3 regions of the Pseudalkalibacillus sp. Hm43 genome follow, and region 1 is predicted to be linked to each of the others. Evidence: predicted binding sites of a transcription regulator. Region 1 holds the regulator's gene; each other region holds the start of a gene.
What was found. The regulator LexA, encoded in region 1, represses DNA repair genes until DNA is damaged. The targets are predictions, from matches to a motif close to CGAACATATGTTCG.

Region 1 (8,214 bases):
GGAGCATCACATCTGCAGGTCCCTCGTGTGCTGGAGATACGACATAAGCACCTTTACGGACACCTTCTTCGTTCGTGCCTTCCAATGTTGGAAGACCTTGACGAGTAAGAACAAGTGCAGTCGGCTTCGACTCACTTTCTAGAGCAAGTTTCCAAGCTGCAACCGTTTCATTTCCATCAGCTGGACGGATGATACCGAGATTCGGCATGGCCCGAAGTGAAGAAAGTTGTTCGACCGGTTCGTGTGTCGGTCCATCTTCACCAACTGCGATGGAGTCATGTGTCAGTACATATGTGACTGGTAGACCCATTAGTGCAGAAAGACGCATTGCAGGACGAAGGTAATCTGAGAAGACGAAGAATGTTCCTCCGTAAACTTTCAAACCGCCATGTAACTGCATTCCATTCAACGCTGCAGCCATAGCGAATTCACGTACACCGAACCAGATATTGCGTCCGCTGTAGTCATTACGAGAAAACGTTCCTTTATCTTTCATCATCGTTTTGTTCGAACCAGCTAAATCAGCAGAACCTCCAAAGAAATGAGGTACACTGTTTGCGATTGCATTCAATGTTTCTCCAGAAGATGCACGTGTTGCAAGCTTATCCTCACCTGCTTTGTATTGAGGAAGCTCATTTTCCCAGCCTTCAGGAAGTTTACCATTGATCGCATCCGTCAATTGGCTTGCAAGTTCTGGATACGCTTCTTCATAGGACTTGTATAGGTCATTCCATTCTTGTTCCTTTTTAGCACCATCTTCTTTCAATTGTCGGAAGTGCTCTTGGACTTCTGCTGGAACATGGAAGTCTTCTTCAAATGTCCACTTGTAGGATTCTTTTGTCATCTTCACTTCATCTGTACCAAGTGGAGCACCGTGTGAGGCTGATTTTCCAGACTTGTTAGGTGAACCGTGACCGATGACGGTCTTCACTTCGATCAATGTCGGTTGATCAGTGTTTGCTTTCGCTTCAGCAATCGCTTTGTCCAACGTATCCAAGTCTGTTCCATCTTCCACAAACAGTACTTGCCAACCATATGCTTCGAAACGTTTTTGAACGTCTTCAGAGAAGGACATGTGAAGGTCCCCATCCAAAGAGATATCGTTGGAATCATACATGACAATCAGACGACCGAGCCGTAGATGACCTGCAAGTGAAGCAGCTTCAGAAGAAACACCTTCCATCAAATCTCCATCACCACAAATGCTGTATGTGTAATGATCGACAACATTGTAGTTTTCACGATTGTATGTAGCAGCAAGGTGTCTTTCAGCCATCGCCATACCTACAGACATTGCAACACCTTGTCCTAATGGACCAGTCGTTGCTTCAACACCGGGCGTATCTCCATACTCTGGATGACCTGGTGTTTTACTTTCCCATTGACGGAAGTTCTTCAGATCTTCCATAGATACATCGTACCCGAAAAGATGTAGCAGGCTATATAAAAGCATAGAACCGTGGCCAGCCGATAATACGAAACGATCACGGTTGAACCAATCTGGATTGGATGGGTTATGATTCATATGCTTACTCCATAATTGATAAGCCATTGGAGCCGCACCCATCGGCATTCCCGGATGTCCAGAGTTCGCTTTTTCGACACTATCAATTGATAATGTACGGATTGTGTTTATTGATAATTGCTCAATAGATGTTGACACGACGATTCATCCTTTCTTGTTACACCCTTATTCTATCATTCCTTTCTCATGATATACCCTCTTGTTAAAATTCACAAGGCAGATCTATAATAGTCGAAAAATTGTAATTCGTGCATGTTTTCTTGGCTTTTAATAAAGGGATTCCAGTGTTGTTTTGCACATCTCCCTCTTTATCATTCAAGAGGAATTGAAGGTACACAAAAATGCCTGCACCATCTGTTGTGGTACAGGCATTCAACCTTTAAGCGATACTTGGAAGTTCAATCGTAAATCGATCGTCATAATCATCGTAATCCATTGTCATTTTTTCAACGAACCAGACTTCATGTGGCCGGACAAAAAATTGGATACCGTCAATTTCTTGAACATAGTCGTCTTCCCCAGGCAAACCTCGTTCTACTCCAATGCATAGACCTGCTTCACTCCCAGCATATCGGCAAAACAATTGTATGCCATCCCCATTCTTCAAGCCTAGTTCTTCCTTATATAACTTTACAGCCGGACTTGTTATAGAGAACATCAGATTATCCACCCCTCACCCGTTGTTATACAACAGTATACCAGAGTTTCATTCTGATGCAATACAAAGACAAGCCTGATTTGAAAAAATATTCAAATCAGGCTTGTTATCAATGTTTACGCTTTTTTTCGTTTTTCAATTTATCGGGAGTTACATCATTTCCTTCCGGGTCGACGACTTTAATCGACTTCAGTTGGTTTTTGAAACCTCCGCGGAAAGCCTTGAGATATTCTGCTCTCAGTTTTTGTTGTTCGTCCTTCTCTTTTGGACTAAGTCCTTCAGCTTTCGATTTTCTTGCAAGTTCATTGATCCGATCTATTTTTTGTTGTGAAAGCATATCGCTAAACTCCTTTAACCAGATTCATTTTATAAGTGTAACGTATTTCGATTCATATTTCTAATTTTGTGCATCCACATATTCTTGATACCGCCGGTGGACTGTTGCTTTAGAAATATCAAACCCTAATCCGTTAAGAGTCGTCGCGATTTCCTTAAATGTCAACTCAAGCTGCCTAAGCCTTACAATTTCTTCGATGGGGACTTCCTTGCGTTCTCGTCCACCTTTTGTCAAATTGGACAGGTTCCGTTCAGGTCGATAGCCTTTGTTGACTGCTCTTCTCATTCCTCGTTTGATCTTTGCATTATGTAACTTCCGTTGATAGTCTTCTACTAGGCTCACGATTTCAAGCACCATTGAATCCGCTTCTGTAAGTTGGATTTCCCCTTGCTCACTGATCGTATAGCATTTTACACCATATTTTCCCAGTGTGTGAAGAATGGCGATTTTGGCACTTCCCCTGCCGATCCTCGTTTCGTCTTGTACTAGTAAAACATCCGCATAGCCTTCTTTTGCTAGATCCATTACTTGAAGCATGCCGTCTCTTTCAATCTCAAAACCGCTTTTCATTTCTTGGATGACCTCTATAATTTCAAAATGAAACTCGGCTGCGAGTTGTCTAAGCTCCATTTCTTGACGCTCGAGAGAAGATGCTTGTGTTTCTTTTTCTGTGCTGACTCTACAGTATATGACTGCTTTCATGTAATTCCCTTCACTTCTGTTCGGTTATTTGGATGCAATCTGGTTCATATCCAATTTAACAGGGATCGTGACCGTTTGTCCCGGTTGGAGGCTTTCTGCTTGTACACCATTATTTTTCTCTACCCAATTCACGAATGCTTCAGCTGTAAAAGTATGATCTTTTTTATATTTGGAGGATAAACCCCAAAGCGTATCCCCTTGTTCAATCTTGATCTTCACGTATTCTGCTTCCGCTTCAGAGTTCGCTTTTACGAGTGAATAACTTCCCATTATTGAGACAATCACAATCAATACAATTACGAAAGACCAACCGTTCTGTCTTTTCATTACAAATCCCTCCGATACGAATATCTGTTCTCATTTGATAAATTCATTGTAATAAGAACGCCTGTTCTTGTCAACCGTTTTTCTCGAACTTATGTTTGTATGTTCGCCGAACACATGATATACTTAATGCAACAAACGAGGAGAATTGAGGTGGACAGAATGAAACTATCACGCCGGCAACAAGACATATTGAATTACATAAAGTTTGAAGTGAAACATAAAGGATATCCTCCTTCTGTCCGTGAGATCGGGGAGGCAGTTGGACTCGCATCCAGTTCGACCGTTCATGGACATCTATCACGTCTTGAGAAAAAAGGGTTGATTCGTAGAGACCCTACCAAACCTAGAGCGATCGAAGTCATTACAGAGGATATGGATACGACCATACCGAAGAGCGAATCGATCAATGTTCCTGTCATTGGTAAGGTAACTGCTGGTCAACCTATCACGGCTATCGAAAACATAGAAGAGTATTTCCCTCTACCAGATCATATGGTAGGAGATGACAATGTATTCGCATTAGTTGTCCAAGGTGATAGTATGATAGAAGCTGGAATCTATGATGGAGACATGGTCATCGTGAAACAACAGTCCACTGCCATCAATGGGGATATCGTCGTAGCTATGACAGAGGAAGATGAAGCGACAGTCAAACGATTCTTCAAGGAAAGAGATTATGTCCGACTTCAACCGGAAAACGCTTCTCTGGAACCGATTATTCTAAAAAATGTATCTATACTAGGAAAAGTCATTGGAGTCTATCGAACCATACACTAGATTCCGTGGTAAGGAGGAGTGCGGATGATCCGCACTCCTTTTTTTATTGCATATGTTGTGCGTATACACTCTACAACTTAAGCTCTAAAACTTTTCATTCCTATGACCGTTCCACTTCATTTACAAATGTGTGAAAATAAAGATATGAAAAGCAGCCTATTCAATGTTATTTCAATGGAGGTGTTGTACATGAATGAATTGTTCCGGAAGAGGATTGGAATTTCGAGCCAGGAAACGGTTGATTTCCATAACCTGGAGCAGGTACTCCAAAACTTATCAAGGACCATTCCTTTTGAAAACATACGCATCATGCAAAATAAGACGCAACCTCTGACAGAAGATTACCTGATTGACAAGCTTCTAATAAATGAAGAAGGTGGACTTTGTTATGAACTGAATCCTTTACTTTATCTATTCTTGATTGAAAATGGTTTTGAGGCGTATATGGTGCGTGGAGTCGTTCTGAACGGTGAACCGCTCGGAAGAACCCATGTCGCCATTCTACTGATTCATAACAGCAAAAAATATCTTGTCGACACTGGTTTTGGTGGTAATCTGCCATTGAAGCCGGTCCCTTTGAGTGGTGAGAAAGTGACGTCTTCCAACGGGGAATTCTTTGTGAAAAAATCAGAAAACGATCTGGGAGATTATACGCTCGAACTAAAATTGAAGCATAAAGATAAAGACTGGAGAGCAGGTTACACTTTTGATTCGACGGAACAGATCGAAGATGTCACAGCGTTCAACGATATACAAAAAACAATCATTGAACATGAAAAATCGCCATTCAACAAAAACCCTCTGTTAACCCGATTGACTGAGAATGGGAGAATTACATTAACCGATACCACCCTGACCCGATGGGATCATGGTCAGCACGAAAAGGTTGAAGTCAAACCCAATCAATTCCAAGAGTTATCAAAAAAACACTTCAAATTGGATACCGAAATGATGGAATAATAAAAGGGATCACCTGAAATGGTGATCCCTTCTCTCTTATCAGACTTAGAAAAATTGTCGTGGATTGATAGCATTGGATTTGCTCATATTCCATTGACCTTTATGAATTTCAAAGTGTAAGTGCTGTCCAGTCGATCTTCCTGTATTCCCCATAATTCCAATTTGCTGTCCTTTTTGGACAGATGCACCGTTTCCAACATTACGACTTCTTAAATGAGCGTAAACGGTTGTGTATGTTTGTCCATTGAGATAGTGGGCAATAAAGATGACATTTCCGTAACTGCTAGAGTAGTAGGATTTGATGACTGTCCCTGACGCAGATGCGACAACTGGAACTGTCCCACCACGCGCAATATCGACTCCAGGATGCATGCTTCCCCAACGAGGACCGTAACCGGATGTGAAATATCCAGCCGATGGTTTCATGAACAAGCTGCTTGAAACAGATGGTTTCTTAACAGCCGGTTTGCTGCTGGTTGAATTGCTGTTTGAAGAAGAATTACTGCTCGATTGGCTTGAAGACGATTTCTTTGCAGCCGCTTTCTCTTTTGCCGCTCTTTCAGCTGCTGCTTTTCTTGCCGCAGCTTCTGCAGCTGCCCGAGCTGCTGCAGCCCGTCGCGCCTCTTCTTCCTGTCGGCGTTTTTCAGCTTCGAACGCAGCTTGCTGCTTCCTTAGAAGATCCTGTTCATCTTCCAACTTACCAAGCTCTTCATGCATGTGCTTTTCTTCTTCTTTCAAGTCGCTCAAGAGTGCATTCTTACGATCGACTTTTTGCTTCAAGCTTGCCTTTAAACTTTCTAATTCTTTCATTTGTTGATTCAACTGCGCAAGTTCTTTTTCTACTTTCTGCTTCGTTTCTTCTAGTTTCTGTTTATCATTCTTATGTGCCTCTAAAATCTCTTTATCTTGCTCCGCAATTTCATTCAATGCGAATATACGATCAAGGAAGTCTCCAAAACTTTTGGACCCAAGTATAACCTCTATGTACTGGACAGTACCTCCATTTTCATACATCGCTGTTACTCGTTCCTTGAGCATTTTATCCCGTTCTTCAATCCGTTTTTTCAGAACGGCAATTTCAGCTTTCAGTTTTTCGATTTCTTCTCTCGTTTTTGCTATGTCTTTCTCTTTTTGATCAATTTTGGTTTCCGTCTCGCCCATTTGTTGATCAAGCTTTTTGATTTCTGCATCAAGAAGGTCTTGATTGTGTTTGATCTTTTCAATCTCTTTTTTGGTTTGATCTTGTTCTGATTTATTCTCTTCACGCTTTTCTTTTACATCATGAATCTTATCCTTCAACGACTCGGCTCGTACAACATCGTCGCCTATAAAGCCGAATCCACCTAATACCAAGCTCGCTGAGGTCAATACCGCAATGGTTGCTTTTCCTTTCAATCTTTCTCCCCCATTTATTTAAATGATCATAGAAATCATGTCAGATTTTGAACTTTTTTGTCCCTCTATACAATACTAAAAAATCCCACATAAAAATATAGTCAAATAGTACAAAGAATTGGTTAGCTTATCCATTGCAGGCCATGAACCATTGTTAAATAAGGGGAAAACAGAAAAACCCTGGACCAAAAATAGGTCCAGGGTACTAGTTGATTAATATAGTTGGATATACTGTTCACGTTCCCAAGGGTGGACTTGCGTACGGAACATATCCCATTCGATCTCTTTCAACTCGATGAAGTGTTCTGTAGCGTGTGCACCTAGAGCAGAAGTGATGACTTCGTCTCGTTTGAAGAGTTCTAGTGCGTCCTTCAATGTTGCTGGAAGGTCACGGATTCCTGCTTCCTCACGTTCCGCTTTATCCATTGCATAGATGTTGCGGTCGATTGGTTTCGGTGCTTCCATTTTGTTCTTGATGCCGTCCAGGCCTGCTGCCAACATCGCTGCCATCGCCAAGTATGGATTTGCAGCAGGATCGACACTACGTACCTCGATACGAGTACTGATCCCTCTTGAAGCCGGGATACGGATGAGTGGACTACGGTTACGCATAGACCAAGCTACATAACAAGGTGCTTCATAGCCCGGAACGAGTCTCTTATAAGAGTTCACTGTCGGGTTGGTGATCGCTGTAAATGCTTCAGCATGTTTCGCAATTCCAGACAAGAATTGCATGGCCGTTTCACTCAATTGCGTTTCTGTATTTTCATCAAAGAAAGCATTGTCTTTCCCTTTGAATAAGGACATGTTCGCATGCATTCCAGAACCATTCACTCCGAAAAGTGGTTTCGGCATGAACGTCGCATGAAGACCATGCTTTCGTGCGATTGTTTTGACGACTAATTTGAATGTTTGGATGTTATCACACGTCGTGACAGCATCTGCATATTTAAAGTCGATTTCGTGCTGACCAGGTGCAACTTCGTGATGGGAAGCTTCGATTTCAAAGCCCATGTCCTCAAGCTCAAGGACAATATCACGTCGGCAGTTTTCACCTAAATCGGTAGGAGCAAGGTCGAAGTATCCACCCTTGTCATTCAACTCAAGAGTAGGCTCACCTTTTTCATCGTTTTTAAATAAGAAGAATTCCGGTTCAGGTCCAATGTTGAAGTCTGTAAACCCAAGGTCTTCCATCTCTTGCAAGATTCGTTTCAAGTTTGCACGAGGGTCACCTTCAAATGGTGTACCATCCGGATTATAGATGTCACAGATCAAACGTGCGACTTTCCCTTTTTCAGAAGTCCAAGGGAATACGACGAAAGTATCAAGGTCTGGATACAAATACATATCTGATTCTTCGATTCGGACGAATCCTTCAATGGAAGATCCATCAAACATCATTTTGTTGTCAAGCGCCTTCTCTAATTGACTTGTAGGAATTTCGACGTTCTTGATCGTACCTAGCAAGTCAGTGAATTGCAAACGGACGAATCGTACATTTTCTTCTTTCACCATTTTGAAGATCTGGTCTTT
Region 2 (8,214 bases), 450 kb from region 1:
TTCTTGGCGGATCAATTCACCTTCCGTTTCATCAGCGATTCTGAAGTTTGGATCCAGGTCTAACTGGTAGTAATACTTTCTTAAAACTTCTATACAGAATGAATGCAGAGTCGATATCGAAGCTCGGTTCAATAGAGTGAGTTGCCTTCTCAAGTGAAGGGAACCGGGTCTCTCCTTCAGTGCTTTCTCCAATGCGACGCCAATTCTCTTACGCATTTCGGCTGCAGCTGCATTCGTGAACGTTACAATCAACAGGCGGTCAACATCGACTCCTTCTTGATCCGTCAACCGACGGATGATTCGTTCAACAAGTACCGCCGTCTTACCGGATCCTGCGGCTGCCGCAACAAGAATGTCTTCCCCTCTTGCCGTAATTGCATGCCATTGTTCATCTGTCCATTGTGCATGTTCAGGTTTAGGTATCACTTCACGCATCGAGGTCGTTCCCTCCTTTCTCTCGCATTCTCTCGAATAATTCTTCATCTTTCATGTTCTTCAATGAACGATAATTGTTTTCTTCCAATGATTGATCAAACTGACATACTGAGCGGAAAGAACAGTATGTGCAAGGTGTACGTTTTTGCATTTCATATGGAGCAATATCGATGTTTCCTTCCATGATGTCTGACCCGATGTTTCCAATCATTGATTTTACATAGGATCGGACTTCGTCAAATTGATCTTTATTCAATAAGGAAGAACCTTTTCTGAAGTTGCCATCCTTTTTCATAGCAACTGGAATGATTTCAGAATGTCCCTCAATCGTTTTATCCATAAGCTGGACAACGTCTTCATCCTCCAGTACATATCCTTTCATCTTGAACTTTTTGAACAGTTCTTTCTCGATTTCGTCGAGGGTCAACAGTTTTTTAGATGAATGAACAGGATCGTGTACATGGAAGTACAATACACCGGCTGGATCAGCATTCTTACCAAGCCAATCTTTGGAGTAGGTCAATACGACATCGAGATAGGTTAACATCTGCAAGGCAATTCCGTAGTAGACCTCTGATAGATTCAATCCTTTCTGGCTGGACTTATAATCGATGACCCTCAACAGAAGCCCGTCATCATTCATAGCGGTATCCACCCGATCGATACGACCAATGACTTCCATTGTCGTCCCGTCCTGCAATTGATATTTCAGGGGTGGTATCTTTTCATTACCTCCGAATCCGACCTCAAGTCCTACAGGTGAAAACCCACTCGCTTTTGCCTGCTCGCTCAACGCAAAGGAAGCGCGTCCTACAACATTTTTCAACTTACGCTTGATGTATTGATAACGGTTGGAGCTTAATAGGATCTGACTTTGCAGACGAGGTGCCAGCTTTTCGACCACTTCACTAGCCAATCGATCACAATCTTTAGCAGATAATTCCCTCCAGTCGATTTTTCTCTGGTGGAGGATATCTGCCACCTCTTTCAACGCAGCATGGAATAGTTGTCCGATGTCCGGTGCTTCCAACCGGTACATCTGCCTTTCCTCGAGGTTCAGACCATAACTTGCAAAATGGGAGAATGGACAAGATTGATGCTTTTCCATCCTTGATACACTTGCTTTCAAACTTTCACCATATAAATCCTTACTCGTTTCCTTTTTCAAGCGATCGGTTCTGTTTTCATAGAAGAGACTGTGAATGGTCCTTCTGGCAGGGGATGACCAATTTCCGTCGATTACGAACCAGTTATACACATTCCACCATTCATTTGCTAGCGGATAGCCCCTTTGCCATTGGCGCAGCTGAGCAGTCAAAAAGGACAAAGTTCTTCCTGGTCTTCCGATAAACCGGACCGTTTCTTCTTCACTTTCATTCGGTTCCTGCATGATGAACCGTTCCTGTTGTTCAGGATACATCTCTTTAATCTGATTGATCAGAATGGAAGGGACAAGCGACTTCCCTTCTTCATCTGCTAATGGATAAGAAACGAATAGATGATCGGATGCACTCGATAATGCCATGTATATCAAAAAGTTTTCATCCAATAGATTTTCACGTGCAGTCGGTGCCATCTCGATTCCAAGAGATTGCAAGGCTTCTCGATCATCCTCTGATAGAATGCCATCTTCACTTGGCTTCGCAGGCAAAACCCCATCATTCACGCCCAGTATGAAACTGCATTTCACTTGATAAAATCTGGATCGATCCAAGCTACCGATCAACACTTGATCAATAGATGGAGGCACGAGTGCAAACCTCATCGACTCAAGACCGGTATCAAGCATTTTATTGAATAGTTCCAGACTTAACGGCTCGTCGCCGACGATTTCTACCATCTGTTCCATCAAGTCGATGACTGCCTGCCAGACTTGATCATGTTCACGTGCAAGGCTTAATTCGCCTGCCTCTTCAGCTTTATAACGCCAGTTTTCTAGCTTTGCTGGAACCTGTAAATGTTCTAAATATAGATAGAGCGCCTCACATAACTCACGCCCATTTCGAGCTGCTTTCAGATCTCGCTGCAATCTTGCTAATGGTCCTGATATCATGTGTCTGGCAGCATTGATCTTTGTCTGCTTTTCTCTTTCTTCATCCGTCTGGTTGCCGAAGCTAGCATCCAATGATCTGAATTTCCGATAAGTCCAATCTTCCTGACTGCACCATCTCTTTTTCCCATGGACTCCATGGGCAAGCACATAGTTTTCCAGTAAATCAACTTGTTCTCTCAGCTGTTGGGTTGTCCACAGATCATGATCGAACAGCAAATCCGTCTTCACACACCTGAATACTGCGTCATATCGCCAGTTTTGTAGTATGACGTCAAGGCTCGAGCGTATACATTCGATGACAGGATGATGGAGCATGGATCGCTTTTGATCCAAGAAATAAGGAATCTCGTAATCTTCCAATAACGTGTTCAATAAATCGGAGTATGTAGATGGATCTCTTACAAGTATTGCAATATCCCTGTATCGATAGCCTTGATTGAAAACAAGGTCCTGGATGTCCCGCGCAATGCCTTCCACTTCTGCCCTTCGGTTCACTGCACCACTGATCTGAATGTTGCTCTCCCCATAGTAAGGAACAACAGGTCTTTCATGAAAATAATTCTCCAGGTGGCGAATGGATGGAGAAGACTCGAAGCGTGGACTCTGCCCCAGATAATGAATGGGTTCCATCTCAATACCTTCTTCTTGAGCAATGGCACTCACCTTTTGGTAGGTCGTACTGGTCATTCTAAATAAGTCCAAATCAGACGCTACATGATCACTCGGTTCATCCATCGTCAATGTTACCGTCGTTCTACTTGCCTTTTTCATCAAAGCACGTAAAGCGCCCAACTCTTGGGGTGTATAACTATGGAATCCATCAATCCAGACTTCACAGTCATCAAAAAATGATGAGTCTGGCATTCTTTCTTCTAGCAAACGCAGATAATCTTCCGAGTCTACGTATTTGTCTGCCAACATTTCTTCCAGTTCGTGATAGATGATATGTAAGTCGTGAAGTTTATCCTTCAGCAGGTTGCGATCTTCTGTTTCTTCGAGAAGCTTTTCTTCCAACTTTTCCAGATCATCTGAACCAAGACAATATCTTTTGAACTCCTTCACCATCTCTTCCAGCAGTTCATAGAATCCACTTTGCTCAGATGATTTCTGGAATAGGATCAAATCATTTCTATGTTTTTCAACCACTTTCCTGAGGAGCATGTTCATTCCTGTCGAGGTGAGATGGTATCGTGTCAATCCACCTGCCTCTTGGAGGACTTTAAGGGCTAAGCGTGAAAAACTAAACACCTGTGCTCGTATCATTCCGCCTAATCCAGGTGTTTTCACTAATTCATATTCCATTTGAAATGTCATTTGATCTGGTACAAGCATGACAATCGGTTTTCCGCTCGGTACATTATGTAATTCGTCTCTTATTTCATTCAAACAGTTGGTCGTCTTTCCACTACCCGACCTGCCTAACATGAATCGGAGCGTCATGAATATTCCCCTTTCCGTATCAACGAGAATCGTATCATTTATTATCTCATTTTTTCAGGTGAATTTGTAGGAAATACCTTCTGGCAAGTATTGAAAAAAACTATAAAGCGTTCGATGGACGCCTTCTCCATGGAAGTCCCAGAAATAAACGTTGGAGAGTTAACTCAGCTTGGTTTCGAAGGTGGAAGTTGGAGTACTTGATGACTTCGTCGTATCCTCTTACGATGACATGGTATTCAGAGGTATCTTCATAAACACGGTGAAAGGATACTTTAATATTCTTTGCACGCATCTCTTTCCTGATTTGATGGAGCTCTTGAGTGATTTCCCTCATTTTTTCCTCAATCCAAAGAATGTACGGTTGGGTGAATTTGAAAGGAGCCCGCTGGAAGATTTGTAAATCGCGATTGAGGATCGTCAACAACATGGGGTACAGGATGAACCGATCGATGAGGAGACTCTCTTCTTTCGTTGCGTACATGGTTCGCTCACTCCTTAACCGGCATGATTATTCGATTGATTACGTCGATATGGAAGGATTCTACATGAAAGTACACGATCGATTTGAAAAGTTCGTGTTTGTTTCCGTAACGAACAGAATGCGGTCATCGTCGTATCAGTCATGGATGAAATCCAGATGACACGTTGAGTAATTGATTCATCGTTTGCCAGATACACGATTTCGATCGGCTTGTTCTGCTCGTAAGCACGGACCAACATACGTTTCATGTGAGCACTCCTCCTTTTTTATCATTATATACGAACAAACGTTCTATATGCAACGGAATTTGATTGGTAAATTTTACATTTCTATTGATTTCATCGAAATCACTCCCTTTCCGCACTTGCACAGGAGGTGCTGGCTTCGATGTTCACCACAGGACGTGGTGGTTTTTAGTCGAAGATCCTTATTGAAGGCCTGGCTCGCTGTTCCCGCAGGAGTGTCGTGAATTTCGTTAGAAATCAATTTGAAAGCATAAAGAAAAAGCTGACGTTCATCCGCCAGCTTTTCCAATCGTCTAGTTCTGTAGTTGTTCTCTTTTCGTCTTTGCATCACTGTAGTTCCCGATATAGCTCCTGATGTTCCCATCCTCGATCCAAAACGTCCGTTCAATCAATTTATTCAAGAAGTAACGGTCGTGGGAAACAACGAGTAAAGTTCCTTTAAAACCTTCCAGCGCTTCTTCCAATGCTTCTCTTGAATCAATATCCAAATGGTTCGTCGGCTCATCGAGCAAGAGCAAGTTGTAGTTCTCCGTCATCATCTGGGCTAGACGTAACCGCGTCCGTTCCCCTCCACTTAAGCTCTCAACCTTTTGGAAGACTTCCTTCCCGAAGAATAGAAAGCGACTCAGTTGATAACGCGCTTCCCCTTCGTCTACTCGTGCGACATCACGATATGCATCGAGCACTGTCCAGCCCTCGTATCCAATCAATCCTTTTTGTGATAGATAGCCTATTTTCACAGATGCACCGATTTTCACTTCGCCTTCTTCGGGGGTTATTTCACCAAGAATCAATCTCATTATGGTCGATTTCCCGACTCCGTTTTTTCCGATGATGGCGGCACGTTCTTGATACTGAAGCAAGAGGTCGATGTTTGAAAACAATATCCGTTCGCCCATCTTCTTTTCAACCTGAAGGAATTGGACGACATCTTTCCCACTCCTTTTGGCAGATGTAAAGCCAAGATCTGCTGTGCGCCTTTCAAGCTTGGGACGATCGATCTTATTCATCCTTTCCAAGGCGCGTTCCATATTTCGGGCACGTTTATGCATTTTAGGGTTATCGGCACGAGTCGCCCAGTCTCGCATCCGCTTGATCGCTTCCTTCATTTTCTTGATTTTCTTTTGCTGATCTTGATAGGCTTGGAATTCTAGCATCAAACGCTTTTCTTTTTCTTTTACGAACGCAGAATAATTCCCTTTGTATTCTTCGAGTACCCCAGAATCGATTTCCACCGTTTTAGTTGCGACGGCATCAAGGAAATAACGATCATGGGAGATGATGACGACAGCCCCCTGATAATTCCGGATATACTCTTCCAACCAGTCCAAAGCTTCCATGTCCAGATGGTTGGTCGGTTCATCCAATAACAGCAAGTCCGGCTCCTCAAGCAGTATCGCAGCAAGACCGACTTTCGTCTGCTCTCCTCCACTGAGCGAGGAGAATTCATGGTCACTCAAGTGCTCGAGACCAAGACCTTGCATGACGCCTTTGATCTTGGAGTCGATCGCGTATCCATTTAGTTCCTCCAACTTGTCTTGAAGTTTTCCGAATTGCTTGAAGTGCTTCTCCAGCTTATGTTGTTCATCTGGGTCAGCCATCTTTTCGGTCACTTGCTTCAATTGTTTTTCGATTTCATAGACTTCTTCAAAAGATTGTTTCAACATTCCTTCAACGGTGATGCCGGGCTCCGCAATCGGAATCTGATCCAACATTCCAGTCGTTATGTCCTTTTTATAAGAAAGATTACCAGCTTCAATCGTTTCCAACCCTGCAATGCATTTCAGGAAAGTCGATTTTCCCGCTCCATTCGGACCGATTAGTGCAAGGCGGTCTTTATCATGAATTTGAAGTGAAAGGTCCTGGAAAATCCAAGTACCTGCATACATTTTGCTGATTTCGTTGATAGATGCTACGATCATGAGATTAATCTCCTTTGTTTAGTAAAGTGGATGTACTTCTGAAAAAAACACAAAAAAACCATGAGCAAGCTATACCTGCCCATGGTTTCCGTTCTACATATATAAGGAATCCGGATAAGGTTATGCTTACGTCTTATTACGTTTCTCATATGAAAAATTGGACAGACTTCTCCCGTCGAACGCAAATTCATGCGTTTGAGAGCGTACTTCGACTGTCAGCCAATCCATCACTGGAAACGTAACTGTAAGCATTACCTTACACCTCCTAATTTCAAATCGTCTCTACTTGAATATTACCTGAAAAATCCAACAACTTCAAGAGCGTTATACCGCTTTATGCCACATCGTCCATTTGCCGATATCCATGAAGCCTATTCTTTTGTAGATAGAACCCGCTGCCGGGTTATCATAGAATAAGCAAAGCGTTTTGCCTTCCTTTAACACATCTTCGCATAAAGCACTCAGGCATTTGGATGCGAGACCTTGCTTACGATATTCAGTATCTGTACAAACCCCGACGATCATCGCAGATACAGAATTTTCTGCTGTCGTGGAAACACTTGCAATTGCCTTGTCTTTTTCTTTCATGAAATACGTGCGTCCACTTTTCGTTTCAATGGTATGAACCATGCTTTCCCTTGTAGCGCTGGATTCCCTGAATTCTTCTATACTCCCTCTTAAGGTGAAGACTGCATCCACGTCCTCTACAGTTGCCACACGAATGTCGAGTCGCTCTTTCGTTTCCTCCAATAAATTTGAATCGAGCAGTTCGGCAAAATGCATGCTCCGCTTCTTACCCGCCGGGATGTACGCATCAAACTGTTGAATGATTTCTTCCTTACCGGATAGGATTTGAAAGTGATCATCGTTCAAAATGATCTCCGCAAATCCTTTTACATCAAATGAGCCTTTTGCATAAGGAAGAAAGTTCTCTTTGTAGCGTAGAAGAACAGCAATGAGTTCTTCGTCTTTCCATTCTCCCCAAATCTGTTGGAAGTCTGTATCATAACCGAAGTTTTCCAAATCCCCTATGATGAATAGGTTCATTGCCCGTTCTTCGGTCAACAGTTCCATCACTTTTGTGTGATCCTTCTCTGTCAGTTTTCGGATCATCTCTCCCAGTCCCCTCCAAAATGTATTAAGACCATTTTACAGATCAGGAAAAATCATGCAACCCTTTTATGGAAATTTATTTTGGAGCAGCGGAAGTTGCTTTTTCTAAATTCCTTCTCGCTTTCTTTACTGCTCTTTGAATCAATTTGCTTTCGTCATCCTCCAGTTTCTTCAATAGTTCTTCTCCTTCTTCATAGAACGTTCGTGAAGACGCCGATGTGAAGACGTTTGCAACATTCCAGCGTACATTTTCATCCTCAGCATCTACAATTCGGAACAGCCACGGAACGACTGCTTGAGGATATCGCTTCAACAAGGCATCACCAATCGCGAATGCTCCCAGATTTTTCTTCACATATGTAGAGCCATCGGACATGAGAGGTTCCAACAAGTGTAACAACTTATGTGCGTAAGATTCATCCAACGTCTTACTCGCATACATGACAGCAAGGACGACAGCTCTTCGTATATTTTCGGAGTCATCGACCTTCCATTCGGATAAGACGGGATAAAAATCTTCAAAGT
Region 3 (8,214 bases), 470 kb from region 1:
CTGATAAAAGCACAAATCCAAGAAATAAATCCAAAAACCGTGACAATTTTATTTTCAGACCACCCATATTTTAAGCTGAAGTGGTAGTGAATTGGTGTAAATCTGAAGATTCGTCGACTTGTAAGTTTAAAGGAAGCAACTTGTAAGATAACCGAAAGTTTTTCTGCGAAATAGATAAAGAACAATACGGGAATTACAATCTCAACTTTCTCAATCACAGCAAGAAATGAAAGGGATCCACCTATTGCTAGAGATCCTGTATCTCCCATAAAAGCTTTGGCTGGATAAATATTATAAATGAGAAAACCGAGTAAGCATCCAATCATAATCAAACAAAACAGTTGTACCTCTGTACGATCTGAAATCACAAAAAAGAAAAAATAGGTTGGAATTGCAACGACTCCTAAAAGGCCGTCCATCCCATCTGTAAAATTGATGGCATTTGCAGAACCAACGACAAACAAGGTGATGATTATGATATAAAATACCATGGGAAGATCGAAGGAAAGATTTTTATGAATACGAATGATTGGGTCTACACCTAGTTCGTCAATCGTGTAGTAAAGTAATGCACCAGTAAAAAGAAACTGTAAGATGAGCTTGGTCTTACCTGATACCCCTAACGGATCTTGGCGAGAAGCTTTCCAAAAATCATCCAAAAAACCAATAAAGCCAAACAGAATGTAGGTAGCAGATAGGAAATACATGAATGGAGTAGGTGAAAATAGAAGGGAAACGATAATCCCTACTAATAGAATCAATCCAAACATCAACGGTGTTCCTTTTTTCAACTGATGATCCGGAGGGAGTTCTTTTCTAATCGGTTGAAGAAGCTTTCGTTTTCTCAAGATAGAAATGAATAGTGGGGATAATACGGATACGAATACAAAAGCAATGATTGCAGGAATGATTTGATTACTCAATTTTTTTCTCCTTTTCTCATTAATATCTATAATAAGTTCTAAGATGACTATTCATTTCCTCTAATTCATACAATAAATAAAAATTAAGATACCAAGAGGTGCACTTATTCATTGTACTTTTTTTTGTTTAGGTCCGTAGTACGTAATTTAATCCCGTTGAAGTAAAAGAGTCTTTAACCTGACCATAAAGCAGTTCTATGGATGGAATATAATCAGGCACTTTGGACGAAGTACACGAACTGAAAATGCATTAAACTCAATCTATTACTATTAAAGGTTGGAGGGTTCTATGACTTTATTTAAACGAGTCTTGGGAGCAGGAGTTTTTGCCTTGGGTGTTATGTTTGTCGTGGGCTGTTCAATTTACGAGAGTGAATCAGCGTCAAAAACGGAGCATGAAACAAAAGTCAGTTTCGAGGATCTAGAGAAGGAATATAATGCCAGGCTTGGTGTTTATGCACTTGATACGGGGAGCAATCAAACGGTTTCCTATCGAGCTGATGAACGCTTCACCTATGCATCTACTCACAAGGCACTAGCTGTAGGAGTACTTCTAATGAACAAATCTATTGATGATCTTGACGAAAAAATTAATTATACGGAGGCGGATTTGGTCAATTATAATCCAGTAACGGAAAAGCATGTTGATACAGGTATGACCTTACGGGAGTTAAGTGATGCCTCTATCCGTTACAGTGATAATACGGCAGGGAATCTAATCCTAGAAGCCATCGGAGGTCCTAAAGGATTCAAGGAAGCTCTCCACAAAATCGGTGATGATGTTACAAAACCTGAAAGAATGGAACCGGACCTGAATAATGTCGGACCCGGGGAAACGAGAGATACCAGCACGCCTAAAGCACTTGCTACAAGCTTAGAAGCATTTTCACTGGGCAGTGTTCTTCCCAGTGAAAAGAAGAATCTACTGAATGACTGGTTGAAACGAAACACGACAGGCGATGCTTTGATCCGTGCGGGTGTTCCTGAAGGCTGGATAGTAGGAGACAAAACCGGCGGCGCAAACGGAACTCGTAATGATATCGCTGTCATTTGGCCGACAGATGGAGACCCCATCGTTCTCGCTGTACTCTCCAGTCGTGAAAACGCAAACAATGCAGATGAACTCATTGCCAAAGCTACAGAAGAAGCGATTAGACAGCTTCAAGATAAGTGACAACAGTTAATTCTAAAATTAATATCAAGATTGATAAAAATCCTGGACTTTAAGTTCGGGATTTTTTTAAAAAAGAGAAAGAAGCGTGGAATGAAGTTTAATCGTATATTACATATTTTCCTTGTTCACGTAACTTTTTTAGAGATGTAAGCATATGATTGATTTCTTCATCGGTATGTCTTTCCCATGAACCCAATTCAGCTATTATTTTCAAAGGTGATTTAGATCTATATGAACGGGTTGGGTTTCCGGGAAATTTTTTATCAGTTAAGTTCGGGTCATTTTCAAAATCACCTAATGGCTCTACAATATAAATTCTTTCTTTCGATTTAGATCTTGCTAATTCAGCACCCCATTTAGCAGCATCTAATGTTGCTGTGAAATATATGTAGTTCGATTTTTTGTCCTGATAATTTGATAAGTGTTGCGGTTCTAATAGATCTCCGAGTTTTAGTTCAGCTTTAGTACCATGAAAGAAAGGACCATGATCTAAGACATCTTTTTGGTCATCCATACGGGTACACCTCTTTTTTTTAGATTTGATAACAAAAGTATATGACAGGAATTTTAGAAAGAGTAGTCTACAAATTATTGGGAATCAGGAGTATAATGTAAGTAGAGAGTATGATATTGAAGTACGATTAAACAATTATGCGCGAAAAGCCGCATGCCTGGATGCATGCGGCTTTTGCTTTATTCTTCTTCTCTTTTCGATGCCCAGAATATTATAAGAATGAAAATCGAAAAAATCACCAAAAGAAATAGGGTGGATAGACCATGATTATAGTGGAAAAACGCCTGAACAAGCGGAAATTGATAAGCAATCAATCCTAAGATGATAATGAATAGAGCAAACATGAAAACATTCCTTATTTAATCGACGAAGCAACCTGGATCAATTCGTCTTTGCTTAAAGGTTCTTTCCCCACATAGTCGATGGCGTACTCGACTTCTTTTCCGTTTCGCCAGCTAAGCATTTGAGTCCCGTCACTTTCAGTATAATAGGCTTTCCGACCATCCTCGAAGGTCAGTTCTTCGTCCCAATCGGTTACGTTGTTCCAGCCGATTTCAGATGTTACCCAAATACCCAAGGAATCTTCCGCATTCTCGAACACGAGCCGTACTCGATCGAAACCAGTGAATTCTGCGTATTCCTCTTCTGCTTCAAAAGGCAAATAAGCTGGTGTTACCACTTCAAAAGGTACAATCCAATTGATCATCTTGGTCGGGAATTTCACCCAATTTAATATTAGAAAAAATGAGATGCAAAAGACCAGTACCCATACGAATGTCTTTTTCACTCTGATGCTTTCCCTGAAATATCTCTCCATATGTTCGAGCAATTTGATCCCCACCCTGTCACCTAATTGATTGGAAAATTATGATAATTTCAGTTTATCATACGTTCAAATCCTTGAGAACAACGGAATCAGGTTTAAAAAATCAGACCTAGGTGAAAATTACCAGTGGAAAGCGAACGTATATTCGCTTACAATAAGACATAAGATATAGAACAAACGTTCTTATTGGGAGTGACTGAGGATGGAGATTGATTATTCGACCTTTGAAAAACGAACGATCCTTTGTATTGACATGAAAAGTTTCTTTGCAAGCTGTAGTGCGGTGGAGAGAGGCTTGGACCCGCTTACGTGCTACCTTGTCGTTGTAGGAGATACCGAACGGCAGGGCAGTGTCGTATTGGCTGCTTCACCGATGATGAAAAAAGAATTCGGGATCCGAACAGGAAGCCGGTTGTTCGAGGTGCCGGACGACCCGCGCATCCATGTCGTGAATGCGCAAATGCGCTTGTACCTGCGGCGTTCGACGGACCTGACCCGCTTGTTCAACCGTTATGTGCCGAAAGATTCAATCCATACGTACAGTGTGGACGAAAGCTTTTTACAAGTGGATGGGACGGAACGGTTGTGGGGAGACGGCTGGGAAGTCGCCCGCCGCATCCGGGAGGAAATATGGGAGAAGTATGGTCTGCCGTGTGCCATCGGGATCGGTCCGAACATGTTGCTTTCGAAAATTTGCCTTGACCTTGAAGCGAAGAAGGAAGGGATTGCGGAGTGGACGTTTGAGGATGTGCAGGAAAAGCTGTGGAAAGTTTCGCCGCTCAGTAACATGTGGGGCATCGGTCCTCGGCTAGAGAAGACGCTGAACCGGATGGGCATCATGTCGGTCGGTCAGCTTGCGAACTATCCGCTGAAAATGCTTGAGAAAAAGTTCGGCGTGATGGGGAATCAGCTATACTATCATGCCTGGGGAGTCGACCTTTCTGAAATCGGCGCGCCGATCATGCAGGGACAGATCAGCTACGGGAAAGGCCAAATTTTACTCAGGGATTATAAAGACCGCAAAGAGATCCAGCACGTGATTCTCGAAATGTGTGAGGAAGTCGGCCGACGTGCGCGGACGGCGCGGAAAGCCGGTCGTACGATCAGCCTCGGTGTCGGTTACAGTAAGGATGAAGGCGGGGGAGGATTCCATCGCTCCAGAACCATCACGGACCCGACGAACATCACGATGGATTTGTACCGTGTCTGCCTAGAGCTGTTTGACGAATTTTACGGAGGTCAGACGGTACGGAAGCTTAACATCACTTTATCGAATGTGTGTCCAGACGATGAAATGCAGCTGTCTCTATTTGAACTTGATCGCCCGAAAAAGCGGGTGCTCGGCTATACGATGGACCAAATCCGTGAGAAATACGGAGGAGACGCCCTCCTGCGCGCAGTATCCTACACACCTGCTGGGACTGCAAGGCATCGCAGCCGTCTTGTCGGTGGACATAAAGCGTAGAAAGGAGCGTGGGTCGATTGAGTATTCGTGATCGCGGCAACATCAAATGGACGTCCATGATGCTTCCGGAGCACGTGAAGCTGCTCCGAGACTGGAAGGAGGAAGAACGCCTCCGGAAAAAGCCGGAGCTCGATGAACAGAAGCTTGAGGAGATGAACGAGACGATTAATGAGGCGATGGCCTACAACGAAACCCTTTCGTTCGTCTACTTTTCGGCATATGAGTATAAGCTCCTTGTCGGCAACATCCATTATGCGGATCCGGTTAAGAAGGAGCTGCGCATCGTCGATGAGTTCGGCGACCGTTATGATTTGAAGCTGCAAGACATCGTAGATATTCGCCATTTATAAAAGGGAAACCGCTCATTTTTTGAGCGGTTTTTTCTTTAATTAGGTCCATGTGACTAAAATTTAATTTTAGAAATATTAAGATAATTTTGAAAGGAAATTTCAACCAAACGTCGAAAAGTACAGATAGAAGACTAAAAATGAGGAGGAAATGTGTTGAAACGAATTTGGCTTGTGCTGTTGACGATGGTGACAGTGGTTGCTTTTTCTTTTCCAAATGCACAACAAGGGATGGCATCCGAACCAGAAGACATGATTCGAATCGGTGTTGTTCCTGAAGCGGAGTCTCTTACACTAGGGAGTGCCGACACCTTCCGTATCCAGGACAAAGTGACGGGTGATGTGCTCGTTGAAGCAGTGAACGACACTGCAGAAGTGATGTTGGAAAGTACGGGATCCGTCGACTCTTCCTACAGATTGCAGACGGCATGGACAACGAGTGAAGCTTACATGAACGACTGGGTAGCCCGTGCGGAAGCAGGGGGATACGAAACGTATATTGAACCGTATAACGGAGGGCATCGCCTATACATAGGGAAGTTCCCTGCGGATGCGAGCTGGAGTGTACGGAATAACTTCCGAAATGAAGTGATTGCGAATGGACTCGCCGCTACGGATTCGTTCTGGAAAGTGATTACGTTGACGACAGGCGTCTCATCGGTAAAAGTAAGCTATCAAGGAAGCGAGTTTGTCACCGAGAATCCGGTCGTAGTGAGCTCACCGGATGGATTGATCGAAATGAACGGTAAGCAGTACCGCGGTGTTGGGGAAGTTGGCTACAACAGCAACGGCACGTTGGCTGGTATCAACGAACTGCCGCTTGAAGAATACTTGTATGGCGTCGTGCCTAAGGAATTGCCACCAAATCCGTATGGAGAAATGGAAGCACAAAAAGCACAAGCCGTGGCAGCCCGTACTTACACCTACGCGAACTTAGGAAAACGCAGCAATGATGGATACGACTTGTTGCCGACCACATCCGATCAAGTGTATGGCGGCTATGAGGTCGAGCATCCAGTATCCACACAAGCAGTCCAAGAAACAGACGGTGTTGTCGCGACAAAGGACGGTAAGCTGATTACAGCCGTCTATCATTCAACAAGCGGTGGCGTGACAGCGAATAACGAAGACGTCTGGGACTCAGGTCCAGTCGACTACTTACGAGGTGTTTTCGTTTTTGATTGGAAAAAAGGAAACAAACATAAGTCCCAAAAAGAAGAATTCAAAAATGCAAAAGAGGCTGCCTCACTCCGAACGAGTAAAGTATTGGAGTATGAGAAAGACTGGTCGAAGTATTACCGATGGGAGTTTGAGTGGACAGCCGAAGAAATTTCGGGTGTCTTGAGCGAATACTTCGGTACCGATGTCGGCGAGGTGTATGAGATCAACGTCGTAAAACGGGCTGATCTCGGTCGCGTACTGGAAATCGAGTACGTCACTGAGAATGGAACATTTTACGAGCAAAAGGACAAGATTCGTTGGTCGTTGAAATACATCAACTCAGCTGGGAAACATAGTGTGTTACTCAGCACTCTGTTCTATATCGATCCGGTTGAAGGTGACGATGACAATCAAGCTGCCGGATTCAAAGTTTACGGCGGCGGCTGGGGACACGGAGTCGGATTATCCCAAACCGGAGCAGTTGGAATGGCCGTTGACGGGAAAAACTTCGAGCAAATCCTGAAGCACTTCTATCAAGGGATTGAGCTGGAAACAAGATAATAGTATGAATGTGAAAGAACCTCACGAGAGACGTGGGGTTCTTTTTATGTTGCCCTCAAAAGCGGTGATTAGTTGGTTTTGGGTAAAGATAGAGGGTACATCTTGCCCTCAAAAGCAGGTATTTGCGATTTTAGGTAAAGATAGAGCGTTTACCCTTCCCAAAAAGAGTGATTCATCGGATTTCGGGAAGGGTAGAGCGTTTATTCTGCCCCAAATGAGCGATCCTCCGGATTTCGGGAAGGGTAGAGCGTTTATTCTGCCCCAAATGAGCGATCCTCCGGATTTCGGGAAGGGTAGAGCGTTTATCCTGCCCCAAATGAGCGATCCTCCGGTTTTCGGGAAGGATAGCGTCCCCCTACCTTACCTACATGAGCAAAAATTTTTTCCAAATATATCTTCCCAAATTGAATTTACTGGTATATAATCAAAACTGTATTAATAATCATAATACAGTTAGTACGGATAATACAGTTGGTACAGATGGGAGGGAGTACATGTTTAATCTTGATGTCAGAAGCAGAAAGCCAATCTATGAACAGTTAGTCGAACGGTTCAAAGAGTTGATTATCAGTGAAGTGATGAAGAAAGATGAGAAACTCCCCTCTGTCAGAACGTTGGCTCAGCAATTGACGATCAATCCGAACACGATCCAAAAGGCGTACCGAGAGCTCGAAACCCAGGGCTATATTTATTCAATAAAAGGAAAAGGGAGCTTCGTGAGTGAAACGACCGACGTCGTCAACACAGAAAAGCTCCAAAAAGTTGAAAAAGATCTGAGCAAACTCATTTTAGAAGCCTTATATCTAGGGATGACAGTCCCACAATTACAAGCACTAGTCGAAGAAACAGAAAAATCAATAGGGGGAGGGGAACAAGATGATCGTAGTGAATAAAATTTCAAAAGAATTAGATGATACGGAAGCTCTTTCAGATGTTTCCTTTACGGTCAAAAAAGGATCCATTTATGGACTGCTCGGCTCGAACGGCGCTGGGAAAACGACGTTGTTGCGAATCATTGCAGGTGTCTTGAAAGAAAGCAAAGGGAACATCACCATCGACAATCTACCGGTTTTCGAAAATACTCAAGTGAAGGAACGGATGATTTTCATCCCGGATACATTGTATTTCTTTTCGCAATACACGGTCCGTCAGATGGCGAATTTTTACCGAAGTATGTATCCCAGTTGGAATGAAGAACGTTTCCAGCAGTTAAGTGAAGTCTTCGATATTGATGTAAAGAAGA

Region 2: the regulator LexA is predicted to act here: its motif matches at 4,689-4,702, upstream of ACXQIQ_RS06220 (WYL domain-containing protein).
Region 3: the regulator LexA is predicted to act here: its motif matches at 3,572-3,585, upstream of ACXQIQ_RS01360 (Y-family DNA polymerase).

The regions. Positions count from the first base shown of each region.
Region 1 covers NZ_CM135129.1:726,500-734,713, forward strand. Annotated here, with positions in the region: gene tkt (transketolase) at 1-1,663, opposite strand, end outside; gene ACXQIQ_RS03945 (hypothetical protein) at 1,905-2,183, opposite strand; gene ACXQIQ_RS03950 (DUF896 domain-containing protein) at 2,293-2,520, opposite strand; gene ACXQIQ_RS03955 (YneB family resolvase-like protein) at 2,581-3,222, opposite strand; gene yneA (cell division suppressor protein YneA) at 3,247-3,549, opposite strand; gene lexA (transcriptional repressor LexA) at 3,709-4,326, shown strand; gene ACXQIQ_RS03970 (arylamine N-acetyltransferase family protein) at 4,516-5,286, shown strand; gene ACXQIQ_RS03975 (murein hydrolase activator EnvC family protein) at 5,332-6,681, opposite strand; gene glnA (type I glutamate--ammonia ligase) at 6,895-8,214, opposite strand, start outside.
Region 2 covers NZ_CM135129.1:1,179,867-1,188,080, forward strand. Annotated here, with positions in the region: gene addA (helicase-exonuclease AddAB subunit AddA) at 1-435, opposite strand, end outside; gene addB (helicase-exonuclease AddAB subunit AddB) at 428-3,928, opposite strand; gene ACXQIQ_RS06215 (hypothetical protein) at 4,029-4,409, opposite strand; gene ACXQIQ_RS06220 (WYL domain-containing protein) at 4,424-4,657, opposite strand; gene abc-f (ribosomal protection-like ABC-F family protein) at 4,948-6,576, opposite strand; gene ACXQIQ_RS06230 (hypothetical protein) at 6,703-6,828, opposite strand; gene ACXQIQ_RS06235 (GNAT family N-acetyltransferase) at 6,901-7,689, opposite strand; gene ACXQIQ_RS06240 (DNA alkylation repair protein) at 7,766-8,214, opposite strand, start outside.
Region 3 covers NZ_CM135129.1:252,438-260,651, forward strand. Annotated here, with positions in the region: gene mraY (phospho-N-acetylmuramoyl-pentapeptide-transferase) at 1-923, opposite strand, end outside; gene bla (class A beta-lactamase) at 1,264-2,097, shown strand; gene arr (NAD(+)--rifampin ADP-ribosyltransferase) at 2,195-2,611, opposite strand; gene ACXQIQ_RS01355 (DUF4367 domain-containing protein) at 2,967-3,317, opposite strand; gene ACXQIQ_RS01360 (Y-family DNA polymerase) at 3,640-4,902, shown strand; gene ACXQIQ_RS01365 (YolD-like family protein) at 4,920-5,252, shown strand; gene ACXQIQ_RS01370 (SpoIID/LytB domain-containing protein) at 5,406-6,971, shown strand; gene ACXQIQ_RS01375 (GntR family transcriptional regulator) at 7,466-7,864, shown strand; gene ACXQIQ_RS01380 (ABC transporter ATP-binding protein) at 7,848-8,214, shown strand, end outside.